DNA from 3 places in the Agromyces sp. NPDC127015 genome. Region 3 is predicted to be linked to each of the others. Evidence: predicted binding sites of a transcription regulator. Region 3 holds the regulator's gene; each other region holds the start of a gene.
The links. The regulator LexA, encoded in region 3, represses DNA repair genes until DNA is damaged. The targets are predictions, from matches to a motif close to TCGAACANNTGTTCGA.
Positions count from the first base shown of each region.

Region 1 (10,382 bases), on a different contig from region 3:
CGAGCGCGAGGCGTCCTCGTCGCCCGACGAAGCCGAACTGCGCGAGCTCGCTGCCGGCCTCGACCGCCTGCAGACCGACGAGACCCGCCGCGAGTCGCGCTGGCGCCGGTTCTGGTCGGGCGTGCTGCCGCCCGTCATCCTCATCGTCGTGCTGCTCGTCGTCTGGCAGGTCTACACGGTCGTCGCGCGCCCGCGCCCCGACCTCTACCCGGGCCCGGTCGAGGTGTTCACGGCGATCGGCGCCGCATGGGAGAGCGGCCGGCTGCAGCTCGCCGTGACGACGAGCCTCGAGCGCGGCGTCATCGGGTTCCTCATCGCGGTCGCGATCGGCACGCCCATCGGCCTGGCGCTCGCCGAGGTCGGCTGGCTGCGTCGCGCGTTCGGCCCCTTCGTGTCGGGGCTGCAGGTGCTGCCGTCGGTCGCGTGGGTGCCCGCCGCGATCATCTGGTTCGGCCTGTCCGACGCGACCGTCTACTTCGTCATCCTCATGGGTGCCGTTCCCTCGATCATCAACGGCCTCATCTCGGGCGTGAACCAGGTGCCGCCGCAGCTGCGTCGCGTCGGCCGGGTGCTCGGCGCGAACCGGTCGCAGCTCGCCACCCTCGTCGTGCTGCCGGCCGCGCTGCCGGGCTACGTCGGCGGGCTCAAGCAGGGCTGGGCGTTCTCGTGGCGCTCGCTCATGGCCGCCGAGATCATCGCGACCGGCGGCTCGATCGGGTTCGGCCTGGGCGCCCTGCTCGACCAGGGCCGGCAACTGGCCGACCTCTCGGCGGTGTTCGTCGCGATCCTCGTGATCCTCTTCGTCGGCATCCTCGTCGAACTGGCGATCTTCGCCCCGATCGAGCGTGCGCTGCTGCGCCGCCGGGGCCTGCTGCAGGAGGGCACGCGATGAGCGCCGGACACGTCACCCTCGTCGGCGCCGGACCGGGCGACGCGGGACTGCTCACCATCCGCGGCCTGCGCGCGCTCGAGCGGGCCGACGTGATCGTGGCCGACCGGCTCGGCGCCCGCGGCGTGCTCGACGGCCTCGCCGCCGAGGGCGTCGAACTTCGGGCAGAGGTCGTCGACGTCGGCAAGCTCCCCGGGCATCACGCCGTGCCGCAGGACGCGATCAACGCCCTGCTCGTCAACCTCGCCCGCGAGGGCAAGCAGGTCGTGCGGCTCAAGGGCGGCGACCCGTTCATCTTCGGCCGCGGCGGCGAGGAGCTCGCGTTCTGCCGCGACGCGGGCATCGACGTCGAGGTCGTGCCGGGCATCACGAGCGCGATCTCGGTGCCGGCGATCGCGGGCATCCCGCTCACCCACCGCGGCCTCGCGACGACGTTCACGGTCGTCACCGGACATGACCAGATCCGGGCGCTCGGCGGCGGCCGCGACCACACCGTCGTGCTCCTCATGGGCATCGGCACCCTCGCGAACTCGGCGATCACGCTCGCCCGCGGCGAGCGCGGCGGCGACTGCCCGGTCGCCATCGTGGAAGATGGGTACGGCCCGAGGCAGCGCGTCACCGTCGGAACGCTCGACTCGATCGCCCTGCAGGCGGCGCGCCGAGGCGTGCGGTCGCCCGCGGTGGTCGTGGTCGGCGACGTCGTGACGCTCAGCCCCTACGCACCCGAAGCGCTCTCCCCCAGCACAACCCGAAAGGCCTCGCAGCAATGACCCTCTCCCTCCGCGTCGCGATCGTGGGCGCCGGCCCCGCCGGCATCTACGCCGGCAACATCCTCCGCCGCCAGGTCGCCGAGCAGGGCGGCGAGGTCGCGATCGACCTGTTCGAGTCGCTGCCGGCACCCTACGGCCTCATCCGCTACGGGGTCGCGCCCGACCACCCGCGCATCAAGGGCATCGTGAACTCGCTGCACGAGATGCTCGATGCGGGCGACATCCGCCTCATCGGCAACGTCGAGGTGGGCCGCGACGTCGAGGTCGGCGAGCTCCAGGAGCGCTACGACGCGGTGATCTTCGCGACCGGGGCGCTGCGCGACGCCCCGCTCGAAATCCCCGGCATCGACCTGCCCGGCTCGTACGGCGCCGCCGACTTCGTGGCCTGGTACGACGGCCACCCCGACGTGCCGCGCAGCTGGCCGCTCGAGGCGCAGTCGATCGCGGTCATCGGCAACGGCAACGTCGCGCTCGACGTCGCCCGCGTGCTCGCGAAGCACCCGAAGGACATCCTCTCGACCGACATCCCCGCCAACGTGCTCGCCGGGCTCGAGGCATCCCCCGTCACCGACGTGCACGTGTTCGGCCGGCGCGGACCGGGCCACGTGAAGTTCACCCCGATCGAGCTGCGCGAGCTCGGCGAGGTGCCCGACGTCGACATCGTCGTGTACGACGACGACTTCGAGCGCGCCGAGGGCGACGCGCATGCCGAGGCGCTCCACGCCGCGAACAACCAGGTCAAGGTCATGACCCGCACCCTGAACGGCTGGCGCACGGGCCCCGGCTCGACCGGCGCCGGCACCGCGTCGCGCCGCCTGCACCTGCACTTCCTGCACTCGCCCGCCGAGATCACGGGCGACGGCAAGGTCGAGGCGATCCGGTTCGAGCGCACCCGACCGGTCGGCGACGGTTCGGTCGAGGGCACGGGCGAGTTCGTCGAATACCCGGTGCAGGCCGTGTACCGGGCCGTCGGCTACGCGAGCTCGCCGATCCGCGACGTGCCGTTCGACGAGCGGGCTGCGGTCATCCCCAACGAGGGCGGGCGGGTCGTGGATGCCTCGGGCGAGTCGATCCCGGGCGTCTACGCGACCGGATGGATCAAGCGCGGCCCGGTCGGACTCATCGGCCACACGAAGGGCGACGCGCTCGAGACGATCACCAACCTCGTCGCGGACGCGCAGGCCGGCGTGCTCGCCGCGCCCGCCATCGACGCGGCCGACGGCACCGAGATCCTCGACCTGCTCGACGCCCGCGGGGTCGAGCACACGAGCTGGCAGGGCTGGCTCGCCCTCGACGCGCACGAGCGCGGGCTCGGCGAGTCGTTCGAGGCGCCCGAGCGGTACGCCGGCGTCGTTCGCGAACGCGTGAAGGTCGTGCCCCGTGAGGAGCAGGTGGCGATCTCGCGCGACGACGTGCTGGCGCTGTCGTGACCTACGTCATCGCGCTGCCCTGCGTCGACGTCAAGGACAAGGCGTGCATCGACGAGTGCCCCGTCGACTGCATCTACGAGGGCGAACGATCCCTCTACATCCACCCCGACGAGTGCGTCGACTGCGGCGCCTGCGAGCCCGTCTGCCCGGTCGAGGCGATCTACTACGAAGACGACCTGCCCGACGAGTGGTCCGACTACTACAAGGCCAACGTCGAGTTCTTCGAGATCACGCCCGGTGGCGCGTCGGGCGGTGCGCCGCTCGGATCGCCGGGCGGCGCCGCCAAGACCGGCACGCTCGACTTCGATCACCCCATCGTCGCGGCGCTCGCCCCGCAGGGCGAGTAGTACCGCCACCGTCAGCGCATCGCGGCGCCCGGTTCGAGCACGAGATCGGCGACGGCCGGGTCGGCACCGATCGCGACGAGCCGGGCGCGGAACGCGCGCCTGGCACGAACGTACGGCTCGTCGGAGTCGCGGATCACGGCGAGCTGGTTCATCCACTCGAAGACGCCCTGCACCTCGAAGGCGAACTGGTCGGCATCGTCGGCCCCGACGATGCCGACAAGCTCGCCGGCCTCGGCCGCGTACCGCACCTGCACCGCGAGGTAGCCGAGCCAGTCGTCGAGCTGCGCGGTGATCGCGTCGCGCACGACGCCGGGCTTCGCGTGGAAGTCGGCCGCCGCGGCCGAGAAGAAGCACCCGCCCGGGAACACGCGGTCATGCGAGTACGCGACGACGCGATCGAGCAGTGCGACGACCCGCGTCAGCCCGCGCGGCTTCTCACGGGCGGGGGCGATGACGGTCGCGAAGTAGCGCTCGCGAGCCGCCTCGACGGCGGCGAGCTGCAGCTTCTCCTTGCTGCCGAAGAGCGTCGCGATGCTCGACTTGCTCACGCTCGCGGCGATCGCGATGCGACCGATCGACAGCTGGTCGAGCCCTTCGATCGAGGCGAGGTCGACGGCGTGGCCGAGCACCACCCGGCGCGAGGCATCCCCCCGCGCCCGGCGGCCGTCGACCGCGACATCCGTTCCGCTCATGCCCTCGATTTTACGCACGATCGTGCGTATAGTGGGCGTACGATCGTTCGTATTCATTGTTGGCGTCTGCTTCGAACGCGGCGGATGCCTCGCCGGAAGCCACTCGGAGGCCACCATGCCTGCAGCACTCACCGCCCATGCCGCCGCCATCCGCGCCGCCGATCGCATCTCGCCCGGGCTCGCCGCGCAGGTCGCGCTGCCGCTCTTCCGCCGGGTGCGGCCGGCGCTGTCCGTTCGCGAACACGACCGCGCCGTGCACGAGCGCGCCGAACGCGGTCGTCTTCGTGTTCGCGGCCGCGATGTCGTCGCGTACTCGTGGGGGCACGGCGCCGACACCGTGCTGCTCGTGCACGGCTGGCGCGGACGGGCATCGCAGTTCGCCCCGATCGTGCGCGAGCTGCGCGCCGAGGGCCTTCGACTCGTGGCGTTCGACGCACCCGCGAACGGCGACTCTGCCGGGCGTCACACCGACATCCGCGACTACCTCGCCGCGATCGAGGCGTTGCAGCAGCGCTACGGGCGATTCCACCTGATCGTCGGCCACTCGTTCGGCGCACTCGCCGCGATCACGGCGGTGCGCGAGGGCACGGCCGCCGGCGGCGTCGCGGCGATCGCCGGCATGGCCGACGCGCGCTTCCTCGTCGACGCGTTCTCGGGGCGGCTCGGGTTGCGTCCCGCCACGTCCGACGCGCTCGCGCGCGGATTCAGCCGGCGCGTGCTGCCCGAGGTCGACGACCCCTATCGGCGCTTCGACGCGGTCGGCTCACCGCTGCCCGACGGCGTGCCGTTGCTCGTCGCCCACGATCGCGGCGATCGCGAGGTCGCGTCGAGCGAGTCGGTGCGCCTGCACGCCGCGCACGGCGATCGCTCGCGCCTGCTCCTGACCGAGGGGTTCGGGCACGTCCGCGTACTCGGCGCCGACCCCGTGCTCGACGCGGTCGCGGCCTTCGCGACTGGCGGGCTCGCCGCCGTCGACACGGTCACGCACTCGAGCCCGGCCGGCACCCCCGCTGTGCGTCACTGAGCGAGGTACGTGATGACCCGTGGCCCGGGCGGGCCGGCGAGCTGGCGGGCAGCGGGCCGACACGCCGACACGCCGCATGCTCCACCGGGCGGCGCGTTCCTCGACGATTCCGAGGATCATCGGAATCGTCGCGGTCAGGCGGCGACGCTTGCGAGGTGGGCAGCGATGTCGGGGGGTGGTGGTGCGATCGATGGGAGTCGTCGGTTGCCGGGGCGTGGTCGGCGGTCGGGGTCGAGGTGCGCCGACGGCACGAACCAGGTGAATCCGTGCTCGATGAGGATGACCCAGCCGTCGTCGTGGATGCGGTGATGGTGATGTGCGCAGAGCATGATGCCGTTGTCGAGATCGGTGCGGCCCCGGTGGCGCTTCCACCACCGGATGTGGTGCGCTTGGGTGTGCGAGGGCGGTCGAGTGCAGCCCGGCCAAGCGCACCCGCCGTCGCGTTCGATGAGGACGAGTTTCTGCGCCTGGGAGAACAGGCGGCGCGACCGGCCGAGGCGGGTCGTCTCGCAGCCGTCGCCGTAGTAGAGGGGCGAGATGCCGGCCCACATCGCGAGCTCCTCGATCGAGGGGATCGACACGGGCTGGTCGATGCCGTCGATCGTGCCGTGCCCGCGCCCTAACTCGAGCGCGGCGGCGTCGACGCGGGCCACGACCATCGCCTGCCGCAACGCCACGGGCCCGTCGTTCGCGCTGAGCGAGTGACGGGCGATGTCGGCGAGCGCGTCGAGGTTCATCTGGGCGATCGTGCGCTGCTCGGCGACCACGTCGTCACAACCGGCGGGGTTTCGAGACGGTCGCTGCGCTCCAGCCTCGACCTGCTCACCCCGAGCCGGGCGCTTCGCGTCGCGCGCCCGGTGGAGCTCCGCGCCGACGAGGGTCTCGATCGCGAGCTTGATCGGAGCGCCGTTGACGGGGTCGGCAGCACCCTTGAACCGGATCATGCCGTGCTCGTCTTCCCAGATGCGGAACTCGCGCGCCGCCCGCAGTTCGTCTTCACGCGGCTTCACCCCATCGGGGTCGAGGCGCGCCTGCATGAGCTTCACCAGCCGGTGCAGCCCGTCGACCCCCACGACCGGAGCCCGATCGACGAGGAACGCCTCGGCCTCGGACAGCTCGACCCGGTCGGCGCGCGGCGCGATGCCGTCGAGGAACCGGCAGATCACATCTGCCGCGTCGACGCACGCGGCACCCGACGACACTGCCCGTGCGAGGTGCGGATGCCTCGGCGGCAGCACCTCACCCGTGAACGCGGCCCGGGGTGCGGTCGCCGCACCGACCGCGACGAGCTTGACCGCCTCTTGGAACCGGCCACCCGTCGCGGAAGCGATCAACCGTTCGGCCGAGGAGAACCCGTGCCGGCGGGCTACAACATCGTCGGCACCGGTGCGGGAGCGGGCCGCGAGCTCGGCCGCGACCGGCGCCTGCAATGCCTGCACACGCCGAGCGAGTTCACCCAGGGCTTCGGTCACCCGCACCAGGCCGTCGTCGCTCATCGACCGCGCATCGCCGACCGGGTCGACCGACCCGGCGGCACCAGCGGCCAATGCGCCCGACCACACCGCATCGACCCCGTCGAGCGCAGCTGAAACCCCGATCAGTGCGGGTATTGCATCAGCTGCGACCACACCCCGAGTCTACCCGGAAGTGGCTCGGGTTCGAAGAGATATTCGAAACTGTGGACAATGAATCGGGCGATGACCCCACCGACCGGCACGCACACGCCCGCTCGCCCCCGACCGACCCGTACTCATGCACGCGCGCCCGCAGGCACGCACCCGCCCGACCCGCACTCACTCACTCACTCGCCCACGCACCCAAACAAAGACACGAAACGGGCTCCCAGCCGGTCGGGAGCCCGTTTCGCGGTCGCGTCGTGACGGGTGCGAGAACGTCAGAGGTTCATCGCTCGGGGGTGGGGGCCCCGTCACGCGCGTCGTCAGCGGTCGACTGGCCGTCACCGCTGCGTTCTTCACCGGCCGAGGCCGCGTCGTCCGCGGTCTCCTGCCCGGTCTGGCTGTGCTCCTCGCCGTTCGCGGCGCCGTCTTCGGCGGCCTGCTGACCGGTCTCGGATGCCTCGTCGCCGGGCACGACCGGTGCGTCACCGTTCTGGCGGTGCTCGGCGGCCTTGTCGAGGCCAGCCCGGCGCTTCTCCTCGGCGTTCTCGTGGGCGGCGTCGCGCCGGTCGGCGCCCTTCTCGCGAGCATCCTCGGCGGTCTGCTGGCCGAACTCGCGGTGCTCGCGGCCGGTGTCGCTGATGTGCTCGCCGCCGGGCTCCTGCTGGCCGGTGACGCCGTCGAAGACCTCTTGCGCCGGTGCCGGCAGCACGCCGGCAGCGCCGGCAGCGCCCACGCCCGTGAGCCCTGCGGCGGTCGCCGCCGCCGCACCGATCGCGATCTTCGCTGCCAGGCCGAGCCCGGCGATTCCCGTGAATGCCACTCTTCTTCTCCGTATCTTCGGCGACGAGCCACTGGGGGTCTGGCTCGTCGCCGCAGTCGTTGCGTTCGGGTCGAACGAGATCGAGCCCGCCGCAACGCGGTCGGCGTCGAGTCGCGCCAGCAACTCGGCCGACGGCTGCGGCGCCGCCTGCCCGGCCGCGAGTCGGAAGGCGGCCACGGCGTCGGCGACGCCCGCGAGGTCGGCACGCCGCGGCGGCACATCGCCGCGCAGCAGGGCTGCGGCCTCGTCGTCGTGAATGCGGTGGTTGCTCATCTCACTCCCTGCTATCGCCGGAGGTCGCCGCAGGGGTACGCCCTGCGGGGAATTTCTTTCGAAGCGCCGTGAGCGCCCGGCGCTGCAGCGCCTTCACCGCACCCGCGCGCTTGCCCAGCACGGCGGCGACCTGCTCGACCGTGAGGTCGCCGATGATGCGCAGCACCATCACGTCGCGCTGGTCGGGCGGAAGCCCGTCGAGCATGGCCAGCGCCGCGGCATCCCCGATGCGACCCAGCGCCTCGTCCTCGGCGCTGGCCGCCCGCCGGGGGTCGAGCTCATCGGCCCACTCCTCGCTCGGCGCCTGCCGCGCGCGGCGGCGCAGCTCGTCGACGAGGCGCCGGTACGCGATCGTGAACACGAAGGCCCGGAACTCCGCCGCGCCGCCCTCGAATCGGTCGAGCCCGTCGAACACGGCCAGGAACACCTCGCTCGTGAGATCGTCGGGCTCGGCAGAGCCCCGCGCCCGCAGGAAGCCCGCGACGGCACCGGCGTGCGCGTTCCAGAGCTCGGCCGACGCCCACGGCGCCCCGGCCTTCGCCGCGAGCAGCACCGTCTCGAACCCGTCGGCCGCCGCCTCAGCGCCGCCGCTCGCGGCCTGCGGCATCGCCCAGCCCCGGGAGGCCGAGTGCGCGAGCACCCCGTCGAAATCGCCCATGGTCGCAAGAGTGTAGGGCAGCCGACTGCGTGCCGCACTCGGCGTGACGCGCGACGAAGGCACGAGGCATCCTCGCCCTGCGACGCACGGTCGGGTTCGGTGCCGTCACTCGCCCTTCGCGCCGGCGTCGGTGACGCCCACGTCGGTGCGGTGGAAGTTCTGGAACGACCGCGACGCGGTCGGCCCGCGCTGGCCGAGGTAGCGGCTCGCGTACTCGGCCGAACCGTAGGGTCGCTCGGCCGGCGACGACAGGCGGAAGAAGCAGAGTTGCCCGATCTTCATGCCCGGCCAGAGCTTGATCGGCAGGGTCGCGACGTTCGACAGCTCGAGCGTGACGTGCCCCGTGAACCCCGGGTCGATGAAGCCCGCGGTCGAGTGGGTGAGCAGGCCGAGCCGGCCGAGCGAGCTCTTGCCCTCGAGCCGCGCGGCGACGTCGTCGGGCAGGGTGACCTGCTCGTAGGTCGATCCCAGCACGAACTCGCCGGGGTGCAGGATGAACGGCTCGTCGGGCTTCACCTCGATCAGGTGGGTGAGCTCTGGCTGGTCTTCCGCCGGGTCGATGTACGGGTACTTGTGGTTGTCGAAGAGCCGGAAGTACCGGTCGAGCCGCACGTCGACCGACGACGGCTGCAGCATCGACGGATCGCTCGGCTCGAGCGCGATGCGGCCGAGTTCGAACTCTGAACGGATGTCGCGGTCGGAGAGCAGCACGCGCCCAGCCTACCGAGGCCCCGGCTCCGCCTCAGTGCGTGGTCGGGAACTGATCGTCGGCGAGCAGGGCCGTGTCAGCGCCGCAGCCGAGCTCGCCGTCCTGCAGCAGGACGTCGGACACGTGCAGGCGCTCGACCACGCCATCGGCCGAGCGCACGAGCAGGCAGTCGTCGGCGTCGCGCATGGCGAGCCCCAGGCGGTCGCCGTCCCGCAGCACCTCCACCGGCGCGAGCGCGCGACCGTCGGTCTCGCCCTCCAGCCGAGCGGTGATGGATGCCTCGAGCTCGTCGGCACTCGCATCGCCCGCGCCGGTCAGCACCTCGATCGCGACGGCCTCGGCCGCCTCGGGCACCACGGGCCGTTCGTCGGCGGGCGGTTCGACCTCGACGAGCGGGTCGGGGCACGACGTCTTCTCGACCCCGCCGTCGATGACGCCCCAGCGGTCGAACCGGAGGCGCACGCAGAAGTCGTGTTCGGGGTCGTCGTTCGCCGAGACCTCCGTGATGCGGCTCGCGAGCACGAGTGCGCCGACCGGCTCTTCCCACGCGGCATCCGATTCGGGCTCGATCGCGACGAGCCGGAACGGCGTCGCCGTATCGGGCACCGGGCCCCAGTCCGACGTATTCCCGCGATCGGGGACGCCCGTGGCCGGCAACTCCTGCGTCGCTCGGCGCGCGTACGCGGCGATGGCGTCCTCGGGCCGATCGAGTCCGATCGACTGCGAGACGAAGCCGACGTCCTGCGCAAGCGCCGCCGCCTGCTCCAGCAGTTCTGGCTCGGCGGCCCCGGCGCCGTCCGTCGCGCCCACGCCGGCCGTACAGCCGGCGAGCGCGACGACGAGCGCCGCCGCGATCCCCCCGATGATGACGTGCTTCGATGCGCGCATATCGCCATCCTGCTGCAGCGTGCATGCCTGGCGTGGCATTCGTGCCCGACCTCACCGAATGGATGCGGCGATTCACGTCGGCGTTGTTAGGATGAGTTCCACGTCGCCGAGCGGCGTGCGCCGATGTAGTTCAATGGTAGAACTTCTGCTTCCCAAGCAGACAGCGCGGGTTCGATTCCCGTCATCGGCTCTGGATCGGCCTGATCACCGGCCGCGTGACCTCAGCGCCCGCTCGCGGCGACTTCTTCGGCGCTGCGCTGCAC
Region 1 is NZ_JBHXDI010000001.1:522,053-532,434, reverse strand. Features, by position in the region: gene ACFWGP_RS02440 (ABC transporter permease) at 1-892, shown strand, start outside; gene cobA (uroporphyrinogen-III C-methyltransferase) at 889-1,659, shown strand; gene ACFWGP_RS02430 (FAD-dependent oxidoreductase) at 1,656-3,089, shown strand; gene fdxA (ferredoxin) at 3,086-3,436, shown strand; gene ACFWGP_RS02420 (TetR/AcrR family transcriptional regulator) at 3,448-4,128, opposite strand; gene ACFWGP_RS02415 (alpha/beta hydrolase) at 4,244-5,152, shown strand; gene ACFWGP_RS02410 (DUF222 domain-containing protein) at 5,287-6,780, opposite strand; gene ACFWGP_RS02405 (hypothetical protein) at 7,055-7,864, opposite strand; gene ACFWGP_RS02400 (RNA polymerase sigma factor) at 7,866-8,522, opposite strand; gene dcd (dCTP deaminase) at 8,628-9,233, opposite strand; gene ACFWGP_RS02390 (hypothetical protein) at 9,265-10,119, opposite strand; tRNA gene ACFWGP_RS02385 (tRNA-Gly) at 10,239-10,309, shown strand; gene ACFWGP_RS02380 (VOC family protein) at 10,341-10,382, opposite strand, start outside.
Region 1: a site for LexA is predicted at 6,811-6,826, ahead of ACFWGP_RS02410 (DUF222 domain-containing protein). Genes of this name have one in related genera too.

Region 2 (10,382 bases), on a different contig from region 3:
TTGCGCGGCGTGACCGTCGACCACGCCGAGCTCGCAGCGCTGTCCGCCGAACTCGGCGAGCGGGCCGCCGGCCTCGCCGAGGCCGCGTACGCGGAGATCGGTCGCGAGGTGAACCTCGGCTCGCCGAAGCAGTTGCAGGAGGTGCTGTTCGACCAGCTCGGCATGCCGAAGACGCGCGCCACGAAGACCGGCTACACGACGGATGCGAGTGCGCTGGCCGACCTCCAGGAGTCCAGCCCGCACCCGTTCCTCGGCTACCTGCTCGAGCACCGCGATGCGACCAAGCTGCGCCAGATCGTCGATTCGCTCGACAAGTCGATCGCGGCCGACGGCCGCATCCACACGAACTACGGCCAGATTGGCGCGGCGACCGGGCGCATGTCGTCGAACGATCCGAACCTGCAGAACATCCCGATCCGTACCGAAGACGGGCGACGCATCCGAAAGGCGTTCCGCCACGGTGCCGGGTACGCAGAACTCCTGACGGCCGACTATTCGCAGATCGAGATGCGCATCATGGCGCACCTCTCCGGCGACCCCGGGCTCATCGAGGCGTTCAACGCGGGCGAAGACCTGCACCGGTTCGTGGGTGCGCGCGTGTTCGCGGTCGACCCCGCCGACGTCACGCCGCTCATGCGCACGAAGGTCAAGGCGATGTCGTACGGCCTCGCCTACGGCTTGAGCGCGTTCGGCCTCTCGAAGCAGCTGCGCATCGATCGCGCTGAGGCGCAGCAGCTCATGCGCGAGTACTTCGAGCGCTTCGGAGCGGTGCGCGACTACCTGCGCGGCGTGGTCGAGCAGGCGAAGATCGACGGCTACACGGAGACGATCTTCGGCCGGCGCCGTCCGTTCCCCGACCTCAACAGCCCGAACCGCGTGCACCGCGAGAACGCGGAGCGCGCCGCGCTCAATTCGCCGATCCAGGGTTCGGCCGCCGACATCATGAAGATCGCGATGGTCGGCGTCGAGCGCGAGATCCGCGCGCAGGGGCTCGAGAGCCGCATGCTGCTCACCGTCCACGACGAGCTCATCTTCGAGGTGGCGGGCGGCGAATCCGAGGCGCTCGAGGCGCTCGTGCGAGACAAGATGGCGAACGCGGCCGAACTCAAGGTGCCGCTCGACGTACAGGTCGGGCGGGGCAGCGACTGGGAGGACGCGGCGCACTGATCGAGGGATCCTCGACGTCGACACGGGCGGGTTCGCTGTCCTAGGTTCGGAGGATGGCATCGAGTGAGCGCACCCCGACCGACGTCGACCGCATCGCCGAAGGCTGGGTCGACACGCTGGTCGACCTCGACCCGAGCATCGGCACCTACATCGGCCGGACGAGCCACGACGACCGGCTCGCCGACTACTCGCCGGCCGGGCACGAGCGGCGGGTCGCCGCGATCCGCGAGGCGGCCGCCGCGCTTCGGACCGCCGACCCGGCCGACGACGTCGACCGCATCACGGTCGCGGACCTCGGCTCCGAGCTGGAGCTAGAGCTCGCCCGGCACGACGCCGGGCTCTACCTCCGGGACCTCAACGTGATCGCGAGCCCGACGCAGGAGATCCGCGACGTGTTCGACCTCATGCCGACCGCCGAGGTCGACGACTGGTCGCGCATCGCGAATCGCCTCGGAGCGGTCCCGGGCGCGCTCGACGGCTACATCGAGACCCTGCGCGCGGGCGTCGGGGCGGGCATCGTCCCCGCGGTCCGGCAGGTGCACGAGGTCGCGGCGCAGGCGCGGCGCATCGCGAAGGCCGACGGCTTCTTCGCGACGTTCGCCGCGAGCGCGAAGGCGGGGGAGTCCGAGCTCCCCGACGCGCTTCGGCGCGACCTCGAGGCGGGCGCCGGCACGGCGAGCGAGGCGTACGACCGGCTCGCCGAGTTCCTCGAGTCCGAGCTCGCGCCGGTAGCGGGCGACGCCGATGCCGTCGGCCGCGACATCTACGCCCTCGAGTCGCGGCGCTTCCTCGGCGCCGTGATCGACCTCGACGAGACCTACGAATGGGGCATCGAAGAACTCGCGCGCATGGTCGCCGAGCAGGAGTCGATCGCCAACGAGATCAAGCCCGGGGCATCCGTTGCCGAGGCCATCGCGTTCCTCGACGACGATCCGAGCCGCAAGCTGCACGGCACCGACGCACTCCAACGGTGGATGCAGGAGACCAGCGACCGCGCGGTCGCGGAGCTCGCCGGCACGCAGTTCGACATCCCCGCCGAGATCCGCACCCTCGAGTGCATGATCGCCCCCACCCAGGAGGGCGGCATCTACTACACGGGCCCGAGCGACGACTTCTCACGGCCAGGTCGCATGTGGTGGTCGGTGCCGGAGGGCGTCACCGAGTTCGACACCTGGCGCGAACTCACCACGGTCTACCACGAGGGGGTCCCGGGTCACCACCTCCAGATCGGCCAGGCGGTCGTCAACCGCGGCCAGCTCAACACCTGGCGCCGGCAGCTCGCCGGCACGTCGGGTCACGCCGAGGGATGGGCGCTCTACGCAGAGCGTCTGATGCAGGGGCTCGGCTACCTCGACGATCCGGCCGACCGGCTCGGCATGCTCGACGGCCAGCGCATGCGCGCCGCCCGCGTCGTGCTCGACATCGGCGTGCACCTCGGCAAGCAGCGCCCCGACGGGCAGGGAGTCTGGACGGGCGACTACGCCTTCGAGTTCCTCGGGCAGAACGTCAACATGAACGAGGGCTTCGTGCGCTTCGAGGTGCACCGCTACCTCGGCTGGCCGGGGCAGGCACCCTCGTACAAGGTGGGCCAGCGCATCTGGGAGCAGCTGCGCGACGAGGTCGCCCGCCGGGAGGGCTCCAGCTTCGACATCCGCGACTTCCACCGGCGCGCGCTGGCGCTCGGCGGCGTCGGACTCGACACACTGCGCTCCGCGCTGCTCGGCTGAGTCCCGGGCGCGACGTGGCGCGTATCGTCATCGCAGGCGCGTCCGGGTTCATCGGCGCGCACCTCGTGCACCGCTACCGCGTCGCGGGCGATTCGGTGGCGACGATCGGCCGGTCCGGCGGGGACGCCTCGTGGTCCGATCCTCACGCGATCCGCCGGCTGCTCGACGGCGCCGACGTGCTCGTCAACCTCGCCGGGCGGAGCGTGAACTGCAGGTACACGCCTGCGAACCGTGAGGCGATCATGCAGTCGCGGCTGACGACGACCGCCGAACTGCGCGAGGCGGTCGCCGACGTCGACGAGCCGCCGGCCGTCTGGTTCAACTCCTCGACCGCGACGATCTACCGGCACGCCGACGACCGGCCGATGACCGAGTCGAGCGGTGAGCTCGGCACGGGGTTCTCGGTCGCCGTCGCGAAAGCGTGGGAGCGGGAGTTCTTCGACGGGGAGCTGCCGATGACCCGGCGGGTCGCGCTGCGGATCGCGATCGTGCTCGGCGACGGCAGTGCGCTGCGCCCGCTCGCGATGCTCGCCCGGCTCGGGCTCGGCGGCGCGCACCTCGACGGCCGGTGGCCGTCGTCGCGGGCGCGCCGCGGGGCCGGCACGCAGCACGTGTTCCGCACGCCCCGCGGCCGGCAGCGCTTCAGCTGGGTGCATGTCGAGGATGTCGCGCGCGCGATCGACTTCCTTCGCGACCGCGCCGACCTCAGCGGTCCGGTGAACGTCAGCTCGCCGAACCCGAGCGATGACCGCACCCTCATGCGCACCATCCGTCGACTCGTCGGTGCGCCGGTCGGCCTGCCCACGACGCGATGGATGCTCGAGCTCGGGTCGGCGGTCATCGGCACCGAGACCGAGCTCCTGCTCAAGAGCCGGTGGGTGCTGCCGCAGCGGTTGCTCGACGCCGGCTTCGAGTTCAGGTACCCCGAGCTGGAACCGGCGCTCGCGAGCATCCTCCGACCGACGGAGGGTGCCGTCGCCGCCGGCCCGGCTCGGCTCGGATGAGCCCCGGAGCCGTGCGGTTGCCGCGCACGCAGCGGTTCCGTTAGGATGGAGCGTCACTCGTGTGACATCCCTGTCCGCATGCCCATCGCGGAAACACATAACGCTCTACCGCGCGATGGGCTCGATATTGTCCTTTACGGAGCATTCACTACATGACAACCGCAACGACCAAGGCGCCCAAGCAGGTCGCGATCAACGACATCGGATCTGCTGACGATTTCCTCGCCGCGGTCGAGAAGACTTTGAAGTTCTTCAACGACGGCGACCTCATCGAGGGCACCGTCGTGAAGATCGACCGCGACGAGGTCCTCCTCGACGTCGGCTACAAGACCGAGGGCGTCATCCCCTCGCGCGAGCTTTCCATCAAGCACGACGTCGACCCCAGCGAGGTCGTCGGCGTCGGCGACACCGTCGAGGCCCTCGTTCTCCAGAAGGAGGACAAGGAAGGCCGCCTCATCCTGTCGAAGAAGCGTGCGCAGTACGAGCGCGCGTGGGGCGACGTGGAGAAGATCAAGGAGGCCGACGGCGTCGTGACCGGTTCGGTCATCGAGGTCGTCAAGGGCGGCCTGATCGTCGACATCGGCCTCCGCGGCTTCCTCCCGGCGTCGCTCATCGAGCTCCGCCGCGTGCGCGACCTCACGCCGTACCTCGGCCAGGAGATCGAGGCGAAGATCCTCGAGCTCGACAAGAACCGCAACAACGTGGTGCTCTCGCGCCGCGCGCTGCTCGAGCAGACGCAGTCCGAGTCGCGTTCGACGTTCCTCGCGAACCTGCACCCGGGCCAGATCCGCAAGGGTGTCATCTCGTCGATCGTCAACTTCGGTGCGTTCGTCGACCTCGGCGGCGTGGACGGCCTCGTGCACGTCTCCGAGCTGTCGTGGAAGCACATCGAGCACGCCAGCGAGGTCGTCGAGGTCGGCCAGGAGGTCACCGTCGAGGTGCTCTCCGTCGAGCTCGACCGCGAGCGCGTCTCGCTGTCGCTCAAGGCGACGCAGGAGGACCCGTGGCAGGTCTTCGCCCGGACCCACGCGATCGGCCAGGTCGCTCCGGGCAAGGTCACCAAGCTCGTGCCGTTTGGTGCGTTCGTTCGCGTCGCCGACGGCATCGAGGGCCTCGTGCACATCTCGGAGCTGTCGGGCAAGCACGTCGAGCTCGCCGAGCAGGTCGTGTCGGTCGGCGAAGAGGTCTTCGTCAAGGTCATCGACATCGACCTCGAGCGTCGCCGCATCTCGCTCTCGCTGAAGCAGGCGAACGAGGGCGTCGACCCCGAGGGCACCGAGTTCGACCCGGCGCTCTACGGCATGCTCACCGAGTACGACGAGCAGGGCAACTACAAGTACCCCGAGGGCTTCGACCCCGAGACCAACGAGTGGCGCGAGGGCTTCGAGGCCCAGCGCGAGAAGTGGGAGCAGGACTACGCTGCCGCCCAGGCTCGCTGGGAGGCGCACAAGAAGCAGGTTGCTGCTTCGCTCGCCGCCCAGGCTGCCGACGACTCGTTCTCGGCCGGCGGTGCCTCCTACTCGAGCGACTCGGCCGGCACGGGCACCCTTGCCGACGACGCCTCGCTCGCGGCGCTGCGCGAGAAGCTCTCGAGCAACAACTGATCGCACCTGCGACACGACTGAAGGCCGGTTCCCTCGGGAACCGGCCTTCGGCCGTTTCAGGGCGTCGTCGCGGGATGCCTCGCGGCTGCCTCGCGGCGGGCGCGACGACGCCGCACGACGAACACGAGCGCGATCACGAGCGCCACGATGCCGAAGACCACGAGCACGGGCGCCAGCACTGCGGCGAACGCGAGCGCGAAGCTCCCGGCGTCTTCCGCGGCACTCACGACCGGGCCGCCGAATCCGAGTGTCGCTGTGTTGACGACCGGCCGGGCGGCGGCCTTCGCCACGTGCACGAGCAGCGCGAGGCCGACGCCGATCGCGACGGGAACCCAGGCGTTCGAGCTGAAGAACGACCCGGGATCGGTCACGACGGCGGTCGTCGAGTCGATCCCGGTGCCGAAGACGATTCCGCCGGCGGTCGGCCTGACGACCGTCTGCACGACATCGTTCGCCGAGTCGAGACCCGGCACCTTGTCGGCGATGAACTCGACCGCGAGCAGGAGGACCAGCACGAGCAGGACCCACTCGTTCGAGAGCCACGCCCACGCGGGCGGCAGTTCGACGAGGGTCGTGAAGCGATCGAGCGCACCGAGCACGACGAGCGGGATCCAGGCGTTGAGACCGGCCGCGAGCGCGAGCCCGGTGCCGGTGAGCAGCTCGAGCATCCGCGCCTCCTCGTGGGTCGAGTCGAGTGTCGCACGATTAGAGTGGTGTCGTGTATCTGATCGGGCTCACTGGTGGTATCGCCTCGGGGAAGTCGACCGTCGCGCGCAGGCTGTACGAACACGGGGCGGTTCACATCGATGCCGACGACCTCGCCCGGCGGGTCGTCGCACCGGGCACCCCCGGGCTCGCGGCGGTCATCGCGGAGTTCGGCGAGGGCGTCCTCCGACCCGACGGCTCACTCGACCGCGCGAAGCTCGGCGAGATCGTCTTCAAGGACGACGCCGCGCGGGCCCGCCTGAACTCCATCGTCCACCCCGCGGTGCGGGAGCTGTCGTCGCGGCTTATCGCCCGCGCCGAGGCCGATGACCCCGATGCCGTCGTCGTGTACGACGTGCCGCTCCTCGTCGAGGCATCCGTCGATCACCCGTTCGATCTCGTCGTCGTGACGAACGCGCCGCGCCGCACCCAGGTGAAGCGGCTCGTCGAGGAGCGCGGCCTCGACCTGATGCAGGCCGAGGCGCGAGTCGACGCGCAGGTCGACAACACTCGGCGGCTCGCGATCGCCGACGTGGTCATCGACACCGACGGCTCGCTCGCGCACACGATGAGCCAGACCGACGCCCTGTGGGCGCGGGTCGTGGCCGAGCGCTCCGGACGCGATGTCGGAGGCCGCTCCTAGACTTGGAGCATGCAGGCCACGCGCTCAGTTCGCCCGTTCGAGGTCATCAGCGAGTATCGACCGAGCGGTGACCAGCCGCAGGCGATCGCCGAACTCGCCGGCCGCATCAACGCGGGTGAGACCGACGTCGTGCTGCTCGGAGCGACCGGTACCGGCAAGTCGGCGACGACGGCCTGGCTCATCGAGCAGGTCCAGCGTCCGACCCTCGTGCTGGCCCACAACAAGACCCTCGCCGCGCAGCTCGCGAACGAGTTCCGCGAGCTGCTGCCGAACAACGCGGTCGAGTACTTCGTCTCCTACTACGACTACTACCAGCCAGAGGCCTACGTCCCGCAGACCGATACGTTCATCGAGAAAGACAGTTCGATCAACGCCGAGGTCGAGCGGCTGCGCCACTCGACGACGAACTCCCTGCTCAGCCGGCGCGACGTCGTCGTGGTGTCGACCGTGTCCTGCATCTACGGCCTCGGCACGCCCGAGGAGTACCTCGGGGCGATGATGCCGCTGCAGGTCGGCCAACGGGTCGACCGCGACTGGCTCATCCGCAAGTTCGTCTCGATGCAGTACCAGCGCAACGACGTCGACTTCTCGCGGGGCACGTTCCGCGTGCGCGGCGACACGATCGAGATCATCCCCGTCTACGAAGAGCTGGCGATCCGCATCGAGATGTTCGGTGACGAGATCGAGGCGCTCTACAGCCTGCATCCGCTCACGGGGCAGATCGTCCGCCAGCTCGACGCGGTTCCCGTCTTCCCGGGATCGCACTACGTCGCATCGACCGACGTGATGCAGCGCGCCATCGGAACCATCCGCGACGAGCTCGACGAGCGCCTCGCCGAGCTCGAACGCGAGGGCAAGCTGCTCGAGGCGCAGCGGCTGCGCATGCGCACGACCTTCGACCTGGAGATGATGGAGCAGATCGGGTTCTGCTCGGGCATCGAGAACTACTCGCGGCACATCGACGGGCGCGCGCCCGGCGAAGCGCCGCACTGCCTGCTCGACTACTTCGCCGACGACTTCCTCGTCGTGATCGACGAGTCGCACGTGACGGTGCCGCAGATCGGTGCCATGTACGAGGGCGACTCGTCGCGCAAGCGCACCCTCGTCGAGCACGGGTTCCGGCTGCCGAGCGCCCTCGACAATCGCCCCCTCAAGTGGGACGAGTTCAAGGCGCGCGTCGGCCAGACCGTGTACCTCTCCGCGACGCCGGGCCGATACGAGATGGGCATCGCCGACGGCGTCGTCGAGCAGATCATCCGGCCGACCGGCCTCGTCGATCCGCAGATCGTCGTGAAGCCGTCGAAGGGGCAGATCGACGACCTGCTCGAAGAGATCCGCAAGCGTGCCGAGCGCGACGAGCGGGTCCTCGTCACCACCCTCACGAAGAAGATGGCCGAAGAGCTCACCGACTTCCTCACCGAGGCCGGGGTCAGGGTGCGCTACCTGCACTCCGACGTCGACACGCTCCGGCGGGTCGAACTGCTCACCGAGCTTCGCGCAGGCGTCTACGACGTGCTCGTCGGCATCAACCTGCTGCGCGAGGGTCTCGACCTCCCCGAGGTGTCGCTCGTCGCGATCCTCGACGCCGACAAAGAGGGGTTCCTCCGGTCGTCGACCTCGCTCATCCAGACGATCGGGCGCGCCGCGCGCAACGTCTCGGGCGAGGTGCACATGTACGCCGACGTGCTCACCGACTCGATGAAGCAGGCGATCGACGAGACGACGCGTCGGCGCGACCGGCAGCTCGAGTACAACCGCGTCAACGGCATCGATCCCCAGCCACTGCGCAAGCGCATCGCCGACATCACCGAGGTGCTCGCGCGCGAAGAGGCCGACACCGCTGCGCTGCTCGCGGGCCGCGACGGCCGTAAGAAGTCGCCGGTGCCGAACCTCCGTACCGAAGGCATCGCCGCCGAGGGCGCGAACGACCTCGAAGAGCTCATCCGCGACCTCAACGACCAGATGCTCGAGGCGGCCGGCGAGCTCAAGTTCGAACTCGCCGCGCGACTGCGCGACGAGGTGTCCGAGCTCAAGCGCGAGCTCCGGCAGATGGAGAAGGCGGGGCACCTGGGCTGACGGGTACGGCGGGCGCGCTGCAGTCTCGACGGGGGCGCCCGCCGGTCCGATTCGAACATCTGTTCGCCGACAGCGCATCGGTCGAGGCATCCGTGTCGGTGGGTCTCTCTAGACTCGAAGGGTGCCAGTTTCACGTCTCGATGCCCATTCGCGCCTGAGTGTCCGCGGTGCCCGCGTGCACAACCTGCACAACGTCGACGTCGAGATCCCGCGCGACGCGATGGTCGTGTTCACAGGCCTTTCGGGTTCGGGCAAGTCGTCGCTCGCGTTCGACACGATCTTCGCCGAGGGGCAACGACGCTACGTCGAGTCGCTGTCGGCATACGCCCGGCAGTTCCTCGGGCAGGTCGACCGGCCCGACGTCGACTTCATCGAGGGCCTGAGCCCCGCCGTGTCGATCGACCAGAAGTCGACGAACCGCAACCCCCGCTCGACGGTCGGCACGATCACCGAGATCTACGACTACATGCGACTGCTGTGGGCGCGCATCGGCGTGCCGCACTGCCCGGTCTGCGGCGAGAAGATCCAGCGGCAGACGGTGCAGCAGATCGCCGACCGGCTGATGGAGCTCGAGGAGGGCACCCGGTTCCAGGTGCTGAGCCCCGTGGTGTCGAAGAAGAAGGGCGAGTTCGTCGACCTCTTCCGCGAACTGGCGGCGCAGGGCTATTCGCGTGCCGTCGTCGACGGCGAACTCATCCGCCTCGACGAGCCGCCGAAGCTCAAGAAGCAGATCAAGCACGACATCTCCGTCGTCGTCGACCGGCTCGTCGCCGGGCCCGACGTGCTGGGCCGGCTCACCGACTCGCTCGAGACGGCGCTCCGGCTCACCGACGGCCTGGTGCAGGTCAACTTCGTCGACGAGTCGGGTCCTGACGCCTGGCACACCTTCTCCGAGAAGCTCTCGTGCCCGAACCAGCACCCGATCCAGCTCACCGAGATCGAGCCGCGCACCTTCTCGTTCAACGCGCCGTTCGGCGCCTGTCCCGAGTGCTCCGGCCTCGGCACGCGCATGTCGGTCGACGAAGAGCTGCTGCTCGGCGACCCGGCCCTCTCGATCACCGACGGCGTCATCCTCCCGTGGACCTCGCAGGGCAAGAGCCTCTACAACTACTACGAGAAGCTGCTCGACGGGCTCGCCCGCGACCTCGGCTTCTCCCTCGACACGCCGTGGGCCGAGCTCCCCGACGAGGCACGGCAGGCGGTCCTGCGCGGGCAGAACTTCGAGGTCAAGGTGCGCTGGCGCAACCGGTACGGCCGTGAGATGAGCTACACCTCGGGCTTCGAGGGCGTCGTGCCGTACATCGAGCGGCAGTACCTCCAGGCCGAGACCGACGTGCAGCGGGCGCGGTGGGCCGAGTACCTGCGCGAGGTGCCCTGCCCCGTGTGCGACGGCAAGCGGCTGAAGCCCGAGGTGCTGTCCGTGCTGATCCACGATCACAGCATCGCCGACGTCGGC
Region 2 is NZ_JBHXDI010000001.1:1,047,343-1,057,724, reverse strand. Features, by position in the region: gene polA (DNA polymerase I) at 1-1,167, shown strand, start outside; gene ACFWGP_RS04915 (DUF885 domain-containing protein) at 1,221-2,894, shown strand; gene ACFWGP_RS04910 (epimerase) at 2,909-3,898, shown strand; gene rpsA (30S ribosomal protein S1) at 4,051-5,502, shown strand; gene ACFWGP_RS04900 (DUF4126 domain-containing protein) at 5,559-6,170, opposite strand; gene coaE (dephospho-CoA kinase) at 6,221-6,850, shown strand; gene uvrB (excinuclease ABC subunit UvrB) at 6,860-8,926, shown strand; gene uvrA (excinuclease ABC subunit UvrA) at 9,048-10,382, shown strand, end outside.
Region 2: a site for LexA is predicted at 8,978-8,993, ahead of uvrA (excinuclease ABC subunit UvrA). Genes of this name have one in related genera too.

Region 3 (10,382 bases):
CTCGACTACGTCGAAGACGGCACGCGCGTTCGTGCGCTCGTCTCGCCAGAGCTCGCCGGCCAGTACGCGGAGTTCGTCGCACCCGTCGCCGCCGCGTAGCGCACCGGCCGAACCACCGGATGCCCCGGCAGGCGCCGAGGCATCCGGGTCGTTGCCGCACTCCGAGCGTGTCGACGTCATTCCCGGTCACATTGGCCGGCGGCGCCGTGCCATCGCGTAACGTCGCTCCTGATCGTCGACGACGGGCCGGATGCCCGTCGCCAGGAGCGACCGCCGAGCCCGGCACCCGCCCGCGTGACCCATCCGCCGTGAGGCGGTGGCCGCGGCCTGCCGTGCCACCACCGCCATGCGGCACCCATCGAGGAGTCCGACATGGCTGCGACCGGAGCCGCCGGCACCCGGGAGACGGGTGACTGTACCGACCGCCCGCCGATCTCGTTCGAGCTGTTCCCGCCGCGCTCCGACGCCGCGGCGATCGCGCTCGGGCGCACGATCGACCGGCTGGCCGAGGTCGACCCGGCCTTCATCTCGGTGACGTTCGGGGCGGGCGGGTCGCAGCGCGGCCGCTCCCTCACCGTGCTGCGGTACATCCTCGAGCACACCTCCGTCGAGCCGATGGCGCACCTGACCTGCGTCGGCTCGTCGCACGCCGAGGCGAACCGCCTCGTGCGCGAGTTCCTCGACGCGGGCATCACGAGCTTCCTCGCGCTGCGCGGCGACCCACCGGAGGGCGACGACCCCGACGCCGGTCTCGGCGACCTCGGCACCGCGGCGGAGCTCGTCCAGCTCATCCACCGGGTGCAGGAGGAGCGCGAGCCGTTCGGAGAGTCGGGCGTCCCCGGCGCGCCCGGCGCCCGCCGCATCGGAGCCCGACCCCGCCCCGAGCGGGTCGCGGTCGCGGCGTTCCCGACGGGCCACCCGCGTTCGCGCGGGCTCGCGCAGGACGTCGACACCCTGCTCGCGAAGGAGGTCGCCGGGGCGACCCTCGCGATCACGCAGCTGTTCTGGCACGCCGACGACTACCTCGGCTTCGTCGAACGGGCGCGCACGGCCGGGGTGACGATCCCCATCCTGCCGGGGCTCATGCCGGTCACGAATCCGGCCCGACTCGCGCGCTTGACCGAGCTCACCGGCGTCGAGCCGCCGGCGGACCTCGCGATCGACCTGGAGATCGAGCCCGACGGCGAGGCCCGCGCCAGGATCGGCGAGGAGTACGCGGCGAACCTCGCTGGCGAGGTGCTGCGGGGCGGCGCCCCGGGCCTGCACCTCTACACCTACAACCGGCACGAGACGGTGCTCTCGGTGCTCGACCGGCTCGGACTCGGCGTCCGCGCCGGGCGGAGGACCTGACCGGCGGCTCCCGCCGCATCGACGATCACTTCACCACCACCGGCCCGGGGCCCGATGCCCCGCGGTCGATGTCGACGACCCGCGACCGGCGCGGTGCTTCGGCCTACCCGGAAATCGAAAGGAACGAGTCATGACCGTACCCACCACCCGCTTCCCGTCCGGAACCGTGCTCGGCTATCCGCGCATCGGTCGGCGCCGGGAGCTCAAGCGCGCGGTCGAGGCGTTCTGGGCCGGCACGATCGACGAGGCCGAGCTCGAGGCGCGAACCCGCGCGCTGCGCTCGCAGACGCGTGAGCGGCTCGCCGAGCTCGGACTCGAACGCACGGGCTCGGCGATCCCCGAGACGTTCTCGTACTACGACCAGGTGCTCGACGCGGCCGTCGCGTTCGGCGCCGTTCCGGCGCGATTCGCCGACCTGCTCGACGAGCAGGGCGGGCTCGACCTCACCGCCTACTTCACGATCGCCCGCGGGGAGGGCGAGCGTGCTCCGCTCGAGATGACGAAGTGGTTCGACTCGAACTACCACTACCTCGTGCCCGAGATCGGCCCCGAGACGGAGTTCTCGCTGCACGCCGAGCGTCTCGTCGCCCAGTTCGCCGAGGCGAGGGCGGAGGGCTTCGTGACGCGGCCGGTCGTGGTCGGCCCGGTCACCTTCCTGTCGCTCGCGAAGGCCGCCGACGGCGCGCCCGACGGGTTCCGCCCGATCGACCGGCTCACCGACCTCCTGCCCGTCTATGCGGCGCTGCTCGCGGAACTCTCGGCGGCCGGCGCGGAGTGGGTGCAGCTCGACGAGCCGGCGCTCGTCTCCGAGGCGATCGACGTGCCGAGCGAGCTGGTGCTCGATGCCGCGGCGACGGCCTACGCGTTGCTCGGTGCGCTCGACCGGCGCCCGGCGATCTTCGTCGCGGCGCCCTACGGGTCGCTCGACGACGCGCTCCCGGTGCTCGCGGAGACGCCCGTCGAGGCGATCGGGCTCGACCTCGTACGGGGCGCGGTGCCGACGGCCCTCGATGCGAGGACCGAGGCCGCGCTGCGCACGAAGACGCTCGTCGCGGGCGTCATCGACGGGCACAACGTCTGGCGTGGCGACCCCGGCACCGCGCTCGAGCGGGCTGAGGGGCTGCGCGACCGGGCGGGCGCCGTCTCAGTCTCGACGTCCACCTCGCTGCTGCACGTGCCGCACGACGTCGACGACGAGTCCCGACTCGACCCGCGGCTCGCGAGCTGGCTCGCCTTCGCCGATCAGAAGGTCGGCCAGGTCGCAACGCTCGCCCTCGGCCTCACGAACGGGCGCGACACCGTCGCCGAGCGGCTCGCCGAGGCATCCGCGGCACTGGCCGACCGTGCCGCCGCACCCGGGGTGCGGGTGCCCGCGGTCCGCGACCGCCTCGCCGCCCTCACGGAGGCGGACTTCCACCGTGGCGACGAGGCCGAACGGCTCGCGGCGCAGGCGGCCCTCGGACTGCCCGAACTGCCGACCACGACGATCGGCTCGTTCCCGCAGACGAGCGACCTGCGCATCGCCCGCGCCCGTCTCGGCCGGGGCGAGCTCGACGCCGACGCGTACGCCGGCGTGATGCGCGCCGAGATCGAGCGGGTGGTGCGCCTGCAGGAGGAGCTCGGCCTCGACGTGCTCGTGCACGGCGAGCCGGAGCGCAACGACATGGTGCAGTACTTCGCCGAGCTGCTCGACGGCTTCGCCGTCACCGAGCACGGCTGGGTGCAGTCGTACGGGTCGCGCTGCACGCGGCCCTCGATCCTCTGGGGGGATGTCTCGCGTCCGGCGCCCATGACGGTCGAATGGTCGGCCTACGCGCAGTCGCTCAGCGACAAGCCGGTCAAGGGCATGCTGACGGGACCGGTGACGATCCTCGCGTGGTCGTTCGTGCGCGACGACCAGCCCCTCGGCGACACTGCCCGGCAGGTCGCGCTGGCCCTGCGCGACGAGATCGCCGACCTCGAGGGGGCGGGCATCCGCATCATCCAGGTCGACGAGCCCGCACTCCGGGAACTGCTGCCGCTCAAGCGCGCCGACCAGCCCGCGTACCTCGACTGGTCGGTCGGCTCGTTCACGCTGGCGACGGCCGGCGCTGCGCCCGGCACGCAGGTGCACACCCACCTGTGCTACTCGGAGTTCGGGGTGGTGATCGACGCGATCAAGGGACTCGACGCCGACGTCACCTCGATCGAGGCCGCGCGCAGCCGGATGGAGGTCGTCGACGACCTCTCGGCGAGCGGCTTCGACCACGGCATCGGGCCCGGGGTGTACGACATCCACTCGCCCCGCGTGCCGTCGACGGCCGAGCTGCAGGAACTGCTCGAGCGCGCGGCGGCGGCGATCCCCGCCGGGCGGCTCTGGGTGAATCCCGACTGCGGTCTCAAGACGCGCGGCTACGACGAGACGGTGGCGTCGCTCGCGAACCTCGTCGAGGCGACCCGTGCGGTGCGGGCCGGACTCGCACGCGGGCTCGCGGCGCCGGTCGCCGGATGAGGCGGCGGGCGGATGCCGCATGGAGCGGCATCCGCCCGATGCTCGGCGCCTTCGCATCGTTCGCCGGGGCGATGCACAGGCGGGCGGCGTACCGTCATCGCATGCGACTCGCGGTTCACGAGACGGGCGCGGGCGCCCGCACGGCCATCCTCATCCACGGCATCATGTCGGACTCGCGCGCATGGCACCGCGTCACGCACGAACTCGAGGCGCAGGGCTTCCGGGTGCTCGCGGTGGACCTCGCCGGACACGGGCGCAGCCCGCGGGCGCGTCGGTACTCGCCCGCCGCATGGGCCGACGACGTGGTCGAGACGGTCGAGCCCATGCTCGACGGGCCCCCCGACGTCGTGCTCGGGCACTCGCTCGGCGGCCTCGTCGCGAGCCTCGTCGCCGACCGGCTCGCGCCGCGGGCGGCGATCTACGTCGATCCCGCGTTCGCCTTTCCGACGGGTCTGCGCGGCCTGGCGTACAAGGCCTTCTTCGCGATCGCCCCGAGGCCGCGGCGCGGCGCGCTCGTGCGGATGAACCCGAAGTGGAGCGCGGTCGACGTCGACATCGAACTGGCGACCCTCCGCGACTGGGACAAGCGGACCGTGCTGGGCTTCGCCGACACCAGGCCGCTGGTGCCGCCGGCCCGACTCGTCGCCCCGACGCTCGTGCTGCTCGCCGAGAAGAGCCTGCTCATCACCGAGCGCGTCGCGGCCGACCTGCGCCGACGGGGCATGACCGTCGCGACGGTGCCGGGCACGGGTCACACGGTCTTCCGCGACGATCATGCTGGGTTCATGGACGCGGTGATCGGCTGGCTCCGTTCGGTGGCGCAGCCTGCGGGCGCGATCGCCGCAGGCGCGACGAGCGCATAGCGTCCTCCGGACGCACGTCACCCGACGTCCCCGGCCTCGCCGATCGCGCGCCGCCGGCGCGGCCGCGGGCTCAGACCGCGCGCCGCCGGCGCGGCCGCGGGCTCAGACCGCGCGCAGCACGGCGACGACCTTGCCGAGGACCTCGGCCTGGTCGCCGAGGATCGGCTCGAACGCGGTGTTGCGCGGCAGCAGCCAGGTGTGGCCGTCGCGCTGGCGGAACACCTTGACGGTCGCCTCGCCGTCGAGCATGGCGGCCACGATCTCGCCGTTCTCGGCGGTGCGCTGCGAGCGCACGACCACCCAGTCGCCGTCGCAGATGGCCGCGTCGATCATCGAGTCGCCGACGACCTTGAGGATGAAGAGCTCGCCCTTGCCGACGAGCTGGCGGGGGAGCGGGAACACCTCGTCGATCTGCTGCTCGGCCGTGATCGGCACGCCGGCCGCGATGCGGCCGACGAGGGGGACCATCGCCGCGTCGCCGACCGGCGCGGGATCGCCCGCCGACGCAGGGCGCTCGTCGAGGCCCGGCAGCTCGATGAGCACCTCGAGCGCGCGGGGGCGGTTCGGATCGCGCCGCAGGTAGCCTGCGAGTTCGAGCTGGTTGAGCTGGTGCGTGACGCTCGACAGCGATGCGAGGCCGACGGCGTCACCGATCTCGCGCATGCTCGGCGGGTAGCCGCGTGTCGCCACCGAACGCTGCACGACCTCGAGGATCGCGATCTGCTTCGCGCTCAGGCTCTTGCGGCGGCGTGCCCTGCCGGTCTCGCGCACGTCGTTGTCGCTCTTCACGGTTCCGCCCCTCGTTGCGACCGCCTTCGCGATCGGATGTCGGTGGTGTCTGATCGACTGTTCCCAGACATTCGAAACTGTATCCACATGCGGCGGGAGCGGCAAACATTCGTTCGAGTGTGTCGCGAGATCGCTCCCCGAGAAACCCGCACTCCGATGCTTGCAGTCGAAGATGTTCGAAGATATATTCGGAACAGAGATTCGCATCCGGCCCTCCCGGCCGAGGGCCGGATGCGATCCCACGCAGGAGGGTGACATGAGCGCAGCGATCGTGACGAACGAGTACCGTTCCGGTGTTCCGGTGCCCCGCGCAGGCCGTGTCGACGGCGGTGCGGAGGCTGCACCGCGCACCCGCCTCCGGCTGACCCGTCGCGGGCGCGCTGTCTTCACGACCCTCGCCGCACTGCCGATCGTCCTCTGGGCGCTCGCAGCCGTGCTGAACGCCGGCGGTGCGGCCGCCGACCTGGCCGGGGGCGATTCGCTGCAGTACGTCACGGTGGGTGCCGGGGGCTCGCTCTGGGAGATCGCCGAGGCGATCGACCCGTCGGCCGACCCGCGCGACACGATCGCCGAGATCGTCCGGCTCAACGGGCTCGACGGTGCGACGATCGAGCCGGGCCAGCGCCTCGCGGTCCCCGCTTCGGAGTAGGCGGTCATACGAGGTCGCACGCCGGGGGCGTCACGGGTCGCGTGGCTAGGCTGGTTCGGTGACGAGTCTCGACGACCTCCCCATCCGCGACGACCTCCGTGGTCGCGACCCGTACGGTGCGCCGCAGAAGGCGGTGCCCGTCGCCCTCAACGTCAACGAGAACACGCATGCCATCCCCGAGGACGTGGCGCACGACATCGTCGCCCGAGTCGCCGCCGCGATCCTCCGGTTGAACCGATACCCCGATCGCGAGTTCACCGAGCTGCGAGAGGCGCTCGCCGGCTACCTCGGCCACGGGCTCGCACCCGAGCAGATCTGGGCCGCCAACGGCTCGAACGAGGTGCTGCAGCAGGTGCTGCAGGCGTTCGGCGGGCCCGGCCGCTCGGTGCTCGGATTCGCGCCGACGTACTCCATGTACGCGCTGCTCGCCTCGGGCACGGGCACCCGCTGGATCGCCGCCGACCGCGACGACGACTTCGAGCTCAGTGCCGAGACGGCGGTCGCCGCCGTTCGCGAGCACGACCCCGACCTCGTCTTCCTCTGCGCACCGAACAATCCCACGGGCACGCCGCTGTCGCTCGACACGGTGCGTGCCGTCGCCGACGCGGCACGGGGCATCGTCGTCGTCGACGAGGCGTACTTCGAGTTCGCCGACCCCGGTGCCCCGAGTGCGCTCACGCTGCTCGAGGGGCGGCCGCGGCTCGTGGTCTCCCGCACGATGAGCAAGGCGTTCGCGTTCGCGGGCGCTCGCGTCGGCTACCTCGCCGCCGACCCCGCCACGATCGATGCCCTGCGGCTCGTGCGCCTGCCGTACCACCTCTCCGCGCTCACCCAGGCCGCCGCGCTCGGCGCGCTCGCCCATGCCGACGAGATGCTGGCGATGGTCGACGACATCCGCCGCCAGCGCGAGCGCATCACGACCGAGCTCGCGCGACTCGGCTTCGCCCCGCACCGCAGCGGATCGAACTTCGTGCTGTTCGGCGGGGTCGACGACCCGCACGCCGTGTTCGAGGGGCTGCTCGCGCGAGGCATCCTCATCAGGGAGCTCGGCATCCCCGGGCACCTGCGGGTGACTGCGGGCACCGAGGCCGAGACCACCGCCTTCCTCGAGGCGGTCGCCGTGTTCGCGCCGGCGGCCGTCGCGACGAGCAGCGCGGCCGGTGGCACCACCGAGAATAGGATCGAGTCATGACCGCCCAGCCCCGATCGCGCACCGCGCGCGTGCAGCGCGAGACGAGCGAATCGAGCATCGACCTGTCGATCGACCTCGACGGCTCGGGCTCGAGCGACATCGAGACCGGCGTGCCGTTCTACGACCACCTGCTCACCGCGTTCGCGAAGCACTCGCTCACCGACCTCACCGTGCGCGCGTCGGGAGACCTTCACATCGACGTGCATCACACCGTCGAAGACACCGGCATCGTGCTGGGGCAGGCGATCCGCGAGGCGCTCGGCGACAAGCGCGGCATCTCGCGCTACGGCGACGCGCTCGTGCCGCTCGACGAGGCGCTCGCGCAGGCGGTCGTCGACATCTCGGGGCGGCCGTTCCTCGTGCACACCGGTGAGCCGGAGGGCTTCGAGTTCCACCTCATCGGCGGTCACTTCACGGGCTCGATGGTGCGGCATGTCTTCGAGGCGATCGCCTTCAACGCCGGGCTCACCGTGCACGTCACGGTGCTCGGCGGGCGCGACCCGCACCACATCGCCGAGGCCGAGTTCAAGGCCTTCGCGCGCGCATTCCGGCAGGCGAAGGCGCTCGACCCGCTCGTCAGCGGCATCCCGTCGACCAAGGGTGCGCTGTGAGCCGCAACCGGCGCGTCGTGGTGCTCGACTACGGGTCGGGCAACGTGCACTCGGCCGCGAAGGCGCTCGAACGCGCTGGCGCGGAGGTCGAGGTCACGGCCTCACGTGCAGCGGCGATGGAGGCCGACGGCCTCGTCGTGCCCGGCGTGGGCGCGTTCAAGGCCGTCATGGACCAGCTCCGCGCGGTGCGCGGCGACGAGATCATCGACCGGCGCCTCGCCGGTGGCCGGCACGTGCTCGGCATCTGCGTCGGCATGCAGGTGCTCTTCGAGCACGGCGTCGAACGCGGCGTCGACACCGAGGGGCTCGGAGAGTGGCCCGGGGCCGTCACCGAGCTTCCGGCCGAGGTGCTGCCGCACATGGGCTGGAACACCGTCGTGCCCGACGCGGGCTCGGTGCTGTTCGACGGCATCGAAGACGAGCGCTTCTACTTCGTGCATTCGTTCGCGGCGCAGTCGTGGCACCTCGACGTGATGCCGCCGTTCCCGCAGCCGAAGCTGACCTGGGCCGAGCACGGCGGGCGCTTCCTCGCCGCGGTCGAGAACGGTCCGCTGTCGGCGACGCAGTTCCACCCAGAGAAGTCGTCGGACGCGGGCATCCGGCTGCTCTCGAACTGGCTCGGCGCACTCGCCTGAGTCATCCGACCGTCATGCGACACGTCGCGCGCGGCGCGGGCGACTATGATCCTGTGACTGTGCCGGCCGTCACTGCGCCGGGTGAAACACGGCCGACGGCGTATCGCGATCGAGGACAGTAGTGATGAGTGAGTTCAACAAGACCCCCGGCCTCGTGCTGCTGCCGGCCGTCGACGTCGCGGGCGGCAAGGCCGTCCGCCTGACGAAGGGCGAGGCCGGCACCGAGACGAGCTACGGCGACCCGGTCGACGCGGCCGTGGACTGGGCCGACCAGGGCGCCGAGTGGATCCACCTCGTCGACCTCGACGCGGCGTTCGGCCGCGGGTCGAACGGCGGCATCCTGAAGAAGGTCATCCGCCAGGTGCGCGGCGTGAACGTCGAGCTGTCGGGCGGGATCCGCGACGACGAGTCGCTCGAGCACGCTCTCGAGATCGGCGCCAAGCGCATCAACCTCGGCACCGCAGCCCTCGAGAACCCGGAGTGGGCCGCCTCGGTCATCGCCCAGTACGGCGAGGCCATCGCCGTCGGCCTCGACGTGCGCGGGACGACGCTCGCCGCCCGCGGCTGGACGAAGGACGGCGGCGACCTGTGGCAGGTCATGGACCGGCTCGAAGAGGCGGGTGCCGCGCGCTACGTCGTGACCGACGTCACGAAGGACGGCACGCTGCAGGGCCCGAACGTCGAGCTCCTGCGCCAGGTGATGGACCGCACGCATCGCCCCGTCGTCGCCTCCGGCGGCATCTCGAGCCTCGACGACCTCGCCACGCTGCGCGAGCTCGTGCCGCTCGGCCTCGAGGGCGCGATCGTCGGCAAGGCCCTGTACGCCGGCGCCTTCACGCTCGCCGAGGCCCTCGACGTCGCGAGCAACTGAGCCGGCGCGCATGACCGCTGATCTCGGCAACGCTGCGGACGACGAGGATGCCTCGGGCACGACGCCCGGCGGCACCGCGAGGCCGCTTCCCGCGCATCTCGCGGATTCTGCGGGGGTACCGTGGGCGGGCCGGGCGTTCGACGAGAACCCGCACGCGGGCGACGACGGCTCGACCCCGGCCGCCCTCGGTGCCGCGCTGCGTGCATTCCACGACGGAGACGGCTCACAGGCCGGTGTCGTCGCCGCGTTCGGCGCCTCGAGGCTGCTGATCCCGCTGCTCGCCGAGCTCGGCGACGGGGGAGCGGAGACCGGCGCGCACGGCCACGCCGTCGACAAGAGCCAGGAACTCTCGATCGTGACGGTCGACGGGCCCGACGGGCGTCGCGTGCTGCCGGTGTTCTCGTCGGTGGATACGATGCGCGCCTGGAACCCGGTCGCCCGTCCTGTGCCCGCCGACGGCGTCCGGGTGGCGCTCGCCGCGGCCGACGACGGCACCGAGCTCGTCGTGCTCGACCCGGCATCGCCGGGCGAGTTCGTGCTGCGCCGACCCGCCGTGTGGGCGGTCGCCCAGCAGAAGCCGTGGACGCCGCCCTTCGACGACGAGGCCGTGCGCCGGGCGTTCGAGCGCTCGATCGGCAGCGAGCTCGCCGTGCTCGGCGTCGACCTCGCCGCGGGCGACCCGCTCGCGCGGCTCGCCGGGCCCGAGCTCGTCGTGACGCTGCGGCTCGTCGACGGACTCACCCGTGAGGAGCTCGATGCCACGACCGCTCGGCTCGCGCGGCGTTGGGCGGAGGACGACGCGATCGCGACAGGGGTCGACTCGCTCGCCGTGCGACTCGTCGGCGGTCGTCGCGACGCCTGAGCGTGCGGAAGCAGGCAGTGCCGCCTCAGCCGTGCGCGAGATCCCGCCCGAACTGGGCATTGACCGCGT
Region 3 is NZ_JBHXDI010000004.1:27,819-38,200, reverse strand. Features, by position in the region: gene hflX (GTPase HflX) at 1-99, shown strand, start outside; gene ACFWGP_RS12375 (methylenetetrahydrofolate reductase) at 373-1,350, shown strand; gene metE (5-methyltetrahydropteroyltriglutamate--homocysteine S-methyltransferase) at 1,481-3,841, shown strand; gene ACFWGP_RS12365 (alpha/beta fold hydrolase) at 3,943-4,704, shown strand; gene lexA (transcriptional repressor LexA) at 4,807-5,493, opposite strand; gene ACFWGP_RS12355 (LysM peptidoglycan-binding domain-containing protein) at 5,750-6,142, shown strand; gene ACFWGP_RS12350 (histidinol-phosphate transaminase) at 6,201-7,334, shown strand; gene hisB (imidazoleglycerol-phosphate dehydratase HisB) at 7,331-7,945, shown strand; gene hisH (imidazole glycerol phosphate synthase subunit HisH) at 7,942-8,580, shown strand; gene priA (bifunctional 1-(5-phosphoribosyl)-5-((5-phosphoribosylamino)methylideneamino)imidazole-4-carboxamide isomerase/phosphoribosylanthranilate isomerase PriA) at 8,705-9,451, shown strand; gene ACFWGP_RS12330 (SseB family protein) at 9,462-10,313, shown strand.